DNA from 3 places in the Lysinibacillus sp. Y5S-8 genome. Region 3 is predicted to be linked to each of the others. Evidence: riboswitches for the same ligand, from Rfam matches in the RefSeq annotation. Region 3 holds a riboswitch; each other region holds the start of a gene.
The links. Region 3 has a riboswitch for S-adenosylmethionine ahead of V6670_RS00975 (ATP-binding cassette domain-containing protein). Riboswitches for the same ligand answer to the same signal wherever they lie in the genome.

Region 1: another riboswitch for S-adenosylmethionine. It lies ahead of V6670_RS18180 (methionine ABC transporter ATP-binding protein); the one in region 3 lies ahead of V6670_RS00975 (ATP-binding cassette domain-containing protein).
Region 2: another riboswitch for S-adenosylmethionine. It lies ahead of V6670_RS21460 (cyclase family protein); the one in region 3 lies ahead of V6670_RS00975 (ATP-binding cassette domain-containing protein).

The regions. Positions count from the first base shown of each region.
Region 1 covers NZ_CP145889.1:3,718,302-3,721,579, reverse strand. Annotated here, with positions in the region: gene V6670_RS18200 (arsenate reductase family protein) at 1-175, shown strand, start outside; gene gcvH (glycine cleavage system protein GcvH) at 382-762, shown strand; gene V6670_RS18190 (TOPRIM domain-containing protein) at 854-1,195, shown strand; gene V6670_RS18185 (thioredoxin family protein) at 1,210-1,521, shown strand; SAM riboswitch class I at 1,578-1,681, shown strand; gene V6670_RS18180 (methionine ABC transporter ATP-binding protein) at 1,765-2,793, shown strand; gene V6670_RS18175 (methionine ABC transporter permease) at 2,783-3,278, shown strand, end outside.
Region 2 covers NZ_CP145889.1:4,382,759-4,386,036, forward strand. Annotated here, with positions in the region: gene V6670_RS21450 (helix-turn-helix domain-containing protein) at 1-675, shown strand, start outside; gene V6670_RS21455 (hypothetical protein) at 799-1,197, shown strand; SAM riboswitch class I at 1,293-1,399, shown strand; gene V6670_RS21460 (cyclase family protein) at 1,488-2,225, shown strand; gene V6670_RS21465 (DedA family protein) at 2,268-2,864, opposite strand; partial or broken gene V6670_RS21470 (Cof-type HAD-IIB family hydrolase) at 2,965-3,278, opposite strand, start outside.
Region 3 covers NZ_CP145889.1:193,053-196,330, forward strand. Annotated here, with positions in the region: gene V6670_RS00965 (MetQ/NlpA family ABC transporter substrate-binding protein) at 1-64, opposite strand, end outside; gene V6670_RS00970 (methionine ABC transporter permease) at 112-774, opposite strand; gene V6670_RS00975 (ATP-binding cassette domain-containing protein) at 764-1,789, opposite strand; SAM riboswitch class I at 1,898-2,006, opposite strand; gene V6670_RS00980 (CaiB/BaiF CoA-transferase family protein) at 2,262-3,278, opposite strand, start outside.

The DNA.
Region 1 (3,278 bases), 1.1 Mb from region 3:
GGGTATGAAATATCGTGAGCTTGGTTTAAAGGACAAGCTAGCGGAAATGACTGAAGATGAGCAGCTGGAGCTACTTGCTTCTGATGGGATGTTAATCAAACGTCCAATCGTAACGGATGGCCAAAAAGTAACGCTAGGGTTTAAAGAATCAGATTTTGAGCAAACTTGGAAATAGCCGTATTTAAACAGGATCGAACGACTCTTCTAACCGAGATAAAGTCACCGGCAGATGTCACAAATTTTTAACAGAGATGTATTTCAAGTAACTTGAAAAAATTGTGGACCGCAATTAAGCTGGCACGTAATTGAATCTTGTTTTTATAGGAGAAGTATGGCACACTGAAAGTGAATATATTACATATTTATGGAGGGGTTTTTTGCATGAGCACACCTAAAGACTTACGTTATTCTGAAGAACATGAATGGGTAAAAACAGAAGATGGAAAAGTACGTATTGGTATTACTCACTTCGCACAATCTGAATTAGGAGATATCGTTTTCGTTGAGCTTCCACAAGTTGGCGACGAAATCAAAACAGATGATCCATTCGGTAGCGTAGAATCAGTTAAAACTGTTTCTGAATTGTATGCACCAATCTCAGGTACTGTAGTTGAAGTAAATGCAGATTTAGAAGATAGCCCAGAATTCGTTAATGAATCACCATATGAAAAAGCATGGATGATCGTTGTGGAGCCTGCTGATGCATCAGAAGTTGAAAAACTAATGACAGCAGAGCAATACGAAGAAATGATCGCTGAATAAGACAAGCTATAATCGAAAAACGTCGGAAACTACCGGCGTTTTTTGTTATATAATGACTTATAAGTGGGTATGTCTAAATGGAGGTGGCGTAATGTTCGAGGGAAAATGCTTAATAGTAGAAGGACGCTCAGATAAGCTACAAATTGAGCCAATTTTAAATGAGAATGTTACAATACTATGTACGAATGGTACAATTGGTGTGCATCAATTAGAAGAGCTGCTCGATCCCTATGAGAGCTGTGAGCTATTTACTTTTTTTGATGCAGATACTTCAGGCGACAAGCTGCGTGCATTAATGGACAGACATTATCCAGAGGCAGAGCATTTACGTACAATGCCAACCTATAAGGAAGTAGAGACGACACCAAGAAAAGTGTTAGCGATGATATTACTGCGTGCACATTTTTCAATCCATAATGAATATATTTTGTAAGGTTGCGTGAGGAAATGGAAGAATGGTCAAAAGAGCAGTGGGAAACGGCTAAACAGTCTGGACAGAAAGCTGCGTTTTATTTATATACACCGATGTGTGGAACGTGTGCAGTGGCATCTAAAATGATGTCCATTATTGAACAATTATTGCCACAGCTACCAATAGGTAAAGCGAATATAAATTTTTTAGAGCATGTTGCTGTTGAGCATCAAATTGAAAGTGTTCCGTGTTTACTTGTTAGTGATGGCGGAAAAGTGACAGATAAGATTTATGCTTTTCAATCCGTACCATTTTTATACGAATTGTTAAAAAAATCAATTGACTGAACTTTACTAGCGTGGTAAAGTATCAAATATATTACTAAAACATTAAATATATCGAACTCTTATAAAGAGTGGCGGAGGGAAGTGCCCTATGAAGCCCGGCAACCATCACAAAGTGAAAAGGTGCCAAATCACTCAAAGATTTTTCTTTGAAAGATGAGAGAACGGTTTAACGTTATTATACGTGACCCCTTCTACTTGTCTGTGAGTGAAGGGGTTTTCTATATGAGAAAAGGAGTATTCGCTATGATCCAGCTTCAAAATATTACGAAGAAGTACAAAACAGCAAATGGCGAATTAACGGCAGTCAAAGACGTCAACCTTACCATCAATAAAGGTGAAATTTTTGGCATTATCGGCTATAGTGGCGCTGGTAAGAGTACCATGATTCGTTTATTAAACGGTTTAGAGAAACCGACAACAGGAACAGTAACGGTGAACAGTCAAGAGTTTTCATCGATTAAAGGGCAAAAGCTTAGAGCAGCTAGACAAAAGGTAAGTATGATTTTCCAACATTTCAATTTACTTTGGTCTAGAACAGTTGCCGAAAATATTGCATTTCCACTAGAAATAGCAGGTGTTTCAAAGGCTCAACGTGAAGCACGAGTGAAGGAATTAATTGCACTTGTTGGTCTAGAGGGACGTGACAGAGCATATCCATCCCAGCTTTCTGGTGGACAAAAGCAGCGTGTAGGGATTGCCCGTGCATTAGCGAATAATCCAGAGGTTTTACTATGTGATGAGGCGACTTCCGCACTCGATCCTGAAACGACGGATGCCATTCTTGATTTACTCGTTGATATCAATGAACGTTTAGGCTTAACAATCGTTTTGATTACCCATGAAATGCATGTCATCCGCAAAATTTGTCATCGTGTAGCGGTCATGGAGGCAGGCGAAATAGTGGAACGTGGTGAGGTATTGCAAGTTTTCCAAGCACCACAAGCGGCTATTACTAAAAAATTCGTATCTCAGATTACGGATACAAAGGAAACACAGGATACGGTGGCACAAATCAAAACAAATTATCCAACTGGACAACTTGTTAAACTGATTTTTGTTGGTGAAAAGACCGAACAGCCGGTTATCTCACATCTTGTGAAACAATTTGATGTAGAAGTAAGCATTGTTCATGGTAATATTTCGCAAACGAAAAACGGTGCATACGGTACACTGATTGTGCAAATTGATGGCTCGAAGACAAATGTGGCTGAAGCCCTTCGTTATTTAAATACAGTCGAAGTACAAACGGAGGTGATCGCAAATGGTAACTAATCTTTTTCCAAACGTAGACTGGGAAAATATGTGGCAAGCTATGTATGAAACATTGTACATGACAGCAATTTCTACAGTTGTCACATTTATTCTTGGGTTAGTCATTGGGATCGTTCTATTTTTAACAAGCCCTAATCAGCTATGGGCTAATAAAATGGTTAACTTTTTAACGGGTTCAATCGTTAATATTTTCCGCTCCATCCCATTTATCGTGTTAATTATTTTATTAATTCCATTTACGAAATTCTTACTTGGTACGATTCGGGGAGCAAATGCGGCATTACCTGCTCTAATTATCGGTGCAGCCCCGTTCTACGCTCGTATGGTATTAATTGCGTTACGTGAAATAGATAAAGGTGTCATTGAAGCAGCCCGTTCAATGGGGGCAAAAACATCCACAATCATTTGGAAAGTACTGATCCCTGAATCTTTACCAGCACTAATTTCAGGAATTACTGTAACGGCTGTTGCCCTCGTTGGTTATA
Region 2 (3,278 bases), 480 kb from region 3:
CAAGAAGTGCCTGATATCGATGTACAAAATGGAGAAATGGATCGACTCCTTCACTATAAACCAACATTAATTATGCTAGATGCAGGTATAGAGCGATGGGAATCCTGTCATCATTTAAATGAAGTAGCTCCCATCTGTCATATCTCACATCCTGGAGAGAACTGGCAGTCTACTTTGTTTAAGATTGCTGATTTAACGGGAAAAACCTCCTTGATGCAAGATGTGATCCTACAATATGAGGATAAGGTACGGCAAGCAAAAGGAATTCTTAGTAAATCCGTTTATGGGCAAAGTGTGGCATTTCTCCGCATTTCAGCTATTGGCATTACTCTATATGCGGGTCCTGAATGTGGCTATACGGGGCCAATTTTATATCGTGACCTAGGTTTAATGCCACATCCACTTGTCTGGAGTATTCCGCACAATCAACGTAAAGCACCACTGACATTTGATCAATTGCTGCAATTAGATGCGGATCATTTATTTATTACTTTTGATAAACAACATTCCATTTACGAGAACGAGGAGCGTACGATTTTAAAAACTTCTATGTGGAAAAATCTAGCTGCAGTCAAAACCAACTGTGTATATGAAGTGGATTTTTTAACATGGATGAATTACGGTATACTGTCTCATAGTAAAAAAATTGATGATGTCTTACATGTTCTCGGCTAAAAGAGGAAGCTCACTTTGGCTTCCTTTTTAAATGATTAGGACAGACATTGCACTGCAAAATAACACCTAAAGACGTCTAGCTACATAAGATAAGATATCAGCTATAGGATAGGAGGAATTACATTGTATTACAATCCTTATCCGTACTTTGTTCATCCTTATCATTACCCAACGTCGCCACTTGCCCAGCAGCTTGCCGTTAGACCTATTCCTCAACATTTAGCAATGCCGAACACTAACCCCTTTCCACCTGTCGACACACATAAATTAAAAATTTCAGCTACACGGATAAAGGCGATAATGCAACAGGCTCAATTGCTTACGGATAAAATTGATAGCTCCCAACAATTTGCACATGATCTAATGAATGCTGCACAGCTTTCAAATAAAACAGAGGTTGATAAATTAATCACATCAACAGGCATTACGATGAAATTTGATGCAAATTATACACCAGACAATTTCAGAATACGTCTTATGGATAATGGTTGTTGTGGCATAACCATAAATTTAAGTTGGTAAAAAAATTTACCCTTATATCTCTATCGAACTTGTAAACTATAAAATTCTATGCTAAAGTGTTTTTATTATTATTTCTGAAAATTCTTATATCACTTTTCTTATCGAGAGAGACGGAGGGATTGGCCCGATGAAGTCTCAGCAACCAGCTCAACAGTATGGTGCTAATTCCAATTGGCAAAATTTTAAGCCTTAAAGATGAGAAGAAGAACTACCGTTGCTTATTTTGGAGTCCTCTTCTAAGGGGACTCTTTTTTATTTTCTACTAATTTTAACAGAAAGCAGTGAAATCAATGTCAAACCAACTTTTACAAGCATTACAATTATTAAAATCAAAACAATGGGTTGATTTAACACATACATTCGGCCCTAATTCCCCACATTTTTTTATGTTTGAAGATGCTAAATTTGAAACATTATTCTCTCATGATGACGGGTTCTTCGCACAACAATTCACGTTCCCAGGACAATATGGCACACATATCGACCCACCCATTCATTTTGTGCGAGACTCCCGCTATCTAGAAGAATTAGAACTAAAAGAACTAGTTCTTCCTCTTGTCGTCATTGATAAATCACGAGAAGCTGCTAGCAATCATGACTTCTCGCTAAGTGTGCAAGATATTTTTGATTTTGAAGCACAACATGGAGTAATTGAAGCAGGTACCTTTGTAGCGCTACGTACGGATTGGAGTAAGCGCTGGCCAGATAAAGAGGCATTTAGTAACCAAGATATGGATGGACATAACCATATACCAGGCTGGGGCTTAGAGGCTTTACAATTTTTATTGAAGGAACGTCAAATAAGTGCACTTGGCCATGAAACATTTGATACTGATTCAGCCGCTGATTTTCACAAAAATGGTAAGCTAGATGGCGAATACTTCGTGCTTGAACAAAACATCTATCAAATTGAGTTGATGACTAACTTGGACAAGCTACCTGCGAAGGGGGCAATTATCTTCAATATCGTCCCTAAGCCTGAAAAGGCATCTGGATTCCCTGTACGCTCATTTGCTATTTTGCCATAACACAAAGGTCTGTACGATTCATGTGTTGAATCATACAGACCTTTATTTTCGTATATTTCTTTTTTTGAATAGATAGTAAACGATGAGCATTACGAGGCCAAACAATAGGATGAGATAAATACTATAATGGGATAAATAATAACCAACAAACCGCCACTTCTCCCCAAGCATCCTCCCTAACGTTATAAATGTGAAAGTCCAGATAAATGCCCCTGTATAGGCAAAAAAAGCAAACTTTCTATATGGATAATTATTAATTGCCGCAATATAGGCTGTCAGATGCCGTACACCAGGTATAAAATAGCCTATTAATAATAAAGTTGGCCCAATTTTAGTAAACAGTTGTTTTGTAAAATCAATTTTTTGCTCCGTAATATGAATTTTGGGTCCATATTTCTGCAATAATGGTAAGCCAAAACGATAGCCGATATAGTAGCTTAAGGTAATACCGCCAACTGCACCAATCATTGCACTTACTAAAGCGGGAATGTGTTCAAGGCTTTCTATATAAACACTGTAGCCAACATATGTTAGAAAGACTTCATCAGGAAGTGGCAACCCAACAACGCCTCCAATTAGGATCACGATAATACCCAAATACCCGTAATGTTCAATTAGAGATTGCACATGATGTGCCATATAACATCCCACCCAAAATTTATTAAAACTCATTGATTAACAAGTTCCTTCAATATATCTAAGAGAACCTGAAGCATCGACTTTAAGACCTTCAGCAGCTTTATATCATTTGAAACTGCCGTAAAGCAAAGTCAATACCACCTTCAGTGGAACTCTTTGTAACAAAATTCGCAACCGCTTTTAGAGCTGCGCTACCATTTCCCATAGCAATACCTAGTCCTACATGCTCTAACATATCAATATCATTATTCCCATCTCCAAAAGCAATAGCATTCTCAGGACCAATGTTAAAATGGTCTAGTACCGCTTTAACAGCTATAGATTTGGCAACATCCTGCTGTAATACATTCACAATATAAGGATGCCATCGCTGCCAAAATATATGCGGAAATTGGCTAGCATATCTTTTTTCAG
Region 3 (3,278 bases):
ACCCACAGGCAGCCAATGCTAATACGGCTGTTAAAACTAATAAAATACTAAACCACTTTTTCATTATTGATCTCCTCTTTCGTTGTTTTATTCAAATGAAAAATGTCCTTCTTACCGTCGCATAATTTTTCTTGATAGCTTATTCCCAATCCACTGCGCAATTTGTACAAGAATAATAAGAATAATAACGGTCACAAGCATGACACTTCCATCAAAGCGTTGATAACCATATGTCATTGCAATATGACCTAAACCGCCTCCGCCAACTGTACCAGCCATTGCAGAGAAATCTATTAAACCGACTGTCACAAACGTTAAGCCTAAAATTAACGGTCCAAGTGCCTCTGGAATTAATACAGTAAAAATAATTTGTAGAGGACTTGCTCCCATTGCCTTTGCGGCTTCAATTACCCCTGGGTCTATGCTAACTAAGTTATTCTCTACTACTCTCGCAATACCAAATGATGAGGCAATCGTCATCGGAAAGATCGCTGCCCACGTACCAATCGTTGTTCCAACAACCATTCTTGTTAATGGGCTAATGGCCACTAGAAAAATAATAAATGGAACTGGGCGAATAATATTAATTAAAAAATTTAACAATTGGAACACGAATTTGTTCTCTAAAATATTTCCTTTTCGTGTCACATATAGTAGTAAACCTATTGTTATACCGAGAATAGAACCAAAGATAAGGGTTATAATAACCATTAAAATCGTTTCACCCGTAGATTCAAAAATACGGGGCCAAAAAGTCGTCCAATCAACCTTCATTGAATTTTACCTCCTCAACAGTTACAATATCTTGTAATTCAGTAAGAACACTAGGTATTTTATCGCTACGGCCCTCAAATGAGACGAGCAAGTTCCCATAGAACTTCTCTTGAATTTCTCGGACAGAGCCATAGACGATATTAACATCCACGTCAAATTTTCTTGTTACGCGAGAAAGGATAGGATCGCTAGCAATATCACCTTTAAAAATAACACGGTATAAATTTTTGCCGCCTTTTTTTCTCCATTCCTCTAATAGAGATGCAGATGGTCGATCTTGCTGAACCGATTGAATAAACCGTTGAGTTGTTAAATGCTGTGGATTTGTAAAAATATCAAAAACTGAATTAGATTCAATTACTGCTCCATTTTCCATGACTGCTACTCTGTCACATATTTGTTGGATGACATTCATCTCATGTGTGATTAGCAAAATAGTGATTCCTAAATCCTTGTTTACTTTTTTGAGAAGGCGAAGAATTTCCCCAGTTGTATCCGGGTCGAGCGCTGACGTTGCTTCATCACAAATTAATATATCAGGGGAGGTAGCAAGCGCCCTCGCAATTCCAACCCGCTGTTTTTGGCCTCCAGATAATTGCTCAGGGTAATCGTTCGCTTTTTCTGTAAGACCAACAAAGCTAAGAAGTTCTGCAACTCTTTCATTAATTTCTTTTTTAGGCACGCCCGCCAGCTTAAGTGGATAGGCTACATTTCCAGCTACCGTTCTTGAGGAAAATAAGTTGAAATTTTGAAAAATCATGCCGATTCTTCTTCTCAGCTTTCTTACCTCTTTTGGTGTGAGCGAATTAATATCAACACCTTGTACTTGAACAGCGCCATGGGTTGGACTCTCTAATAGATTCACAAGCCGCAATAATGTGCTCTTTCCTGCACCACTAAATCCAATAATTCCAAAAATCTCTCCCTGCTGAATTGAAAGAGATACATCTTTCACTGCATTCACTTCACGATCACCAAATTTAAAGGTTTTCGCTACATTTTGAAATTCAATCATTTACTTGCTCAACTCCCTATTTAAATATAAAGAACAAAAAGGACCTTCCTTTTGTTCTTATCGATTAAGAAAAAAAGGAAGGTCCTCACTATTGAAGAAACTACTTCCTTCTCATCTTTCAAATGTAAGTACATTTGCAGGAATTGGCACGGTATTATGTTAATAACCCGCTGCCGAGACTTCATTGGGCCTGTCCCTCAGTCTCTCTGGATAAGAAGAAATTATCGTATTTAATTGTCTGTTAAGATTTAAACAATACTATAATGCTTGATGAATTATATGTCAACATTTCTTTTAAAAAGTTTTATTAGAAAAATAAATTCATTTACTGTAATAACAGCAGGGGTACATTGGTAGCCACGTTTTTTCTAGTGAAATAATTTATGCTTATGTTACTGAGGATGTCAATGAGCAGGCAGCCATAAAAAAGGTTCAATTTGAAAATTGCCTACTTCCAAATTGAACCTTTCCGTTATTCTAAAACGCCCTTTTCCCGTAAACTAGCAATTTGTTCATCACTATAGCCAAGTGCAGTCAATACTTCCTCATTATGCTCTCCAAGCTTGGCACCGACATACTTGTACTCAGGCTCAGTGCCATCAAATTTAAAGGCAGAAGCAATTTGCTGTTGCATGGTGCCATCGCTTTTTGGAATATCGACAATCATGCCGCGAGCCTTCAGCTGTGGATGCTCACATGCTTCTGGAAAAGTGAGTACAGGCTCTACACAACCTTCAAAATCCTCGTTAAATACCTCAAGCCATTCCTCATATGTCTTTGATAGAAAGGCATCATGAACAGCCTCTTTAAAGCGTATTTGCGTATAGTAAGAATCATTAAAGGTATTATCAATCAACTCAGGAATGTCGAGTGCTTCACAGAGCAGTTTACGAAATTGAGGTTCTAAACTACCGACAGAGAAGAAGCGTCCATCTTTTGTTTTGTAAAAATCATAGTAACTGCCTCCATTTAAAATTTCTTGCTCTGGCTGTGGTACACGACCACCCCCAATAAACGCAGCACCATACATAGTATTCAGCGAAAAGACAGCATCTGTCATACTAATATCTATGAATTGTCCTTCGCCTGTTTTTTCACGATGGAGGGCAGCAGCCAGTACCCCAATTGCTGCATGCATTGTCCCTCCAGCTATATCAGCTAGTTGAACCCCCATGGATACAGGCTTTTTATCCTTATGGCGTGAATAATCGAGTAAGCCTGCTAAAGATAAATAGTTATTATCGTGTCCAGGTCGATTGCTATAAGGTCCAGTTTGTCCGTAACCAGTAATCGCACAATAGATAACCTTTGGATTTATTTCCTTTAGAGCTTCATAGCCGATGCCAAGGCGTTGCATGACACCAGGCCGAAAACCTTCGATAATAACGTCATACTCTTGCACCAGTGATTTTACAATGTCTATAGCCTCTGGTGATTTAAGATTTAATGTAATTGATTTTTTAGATCGATTTAAATGTTGATGAATGTA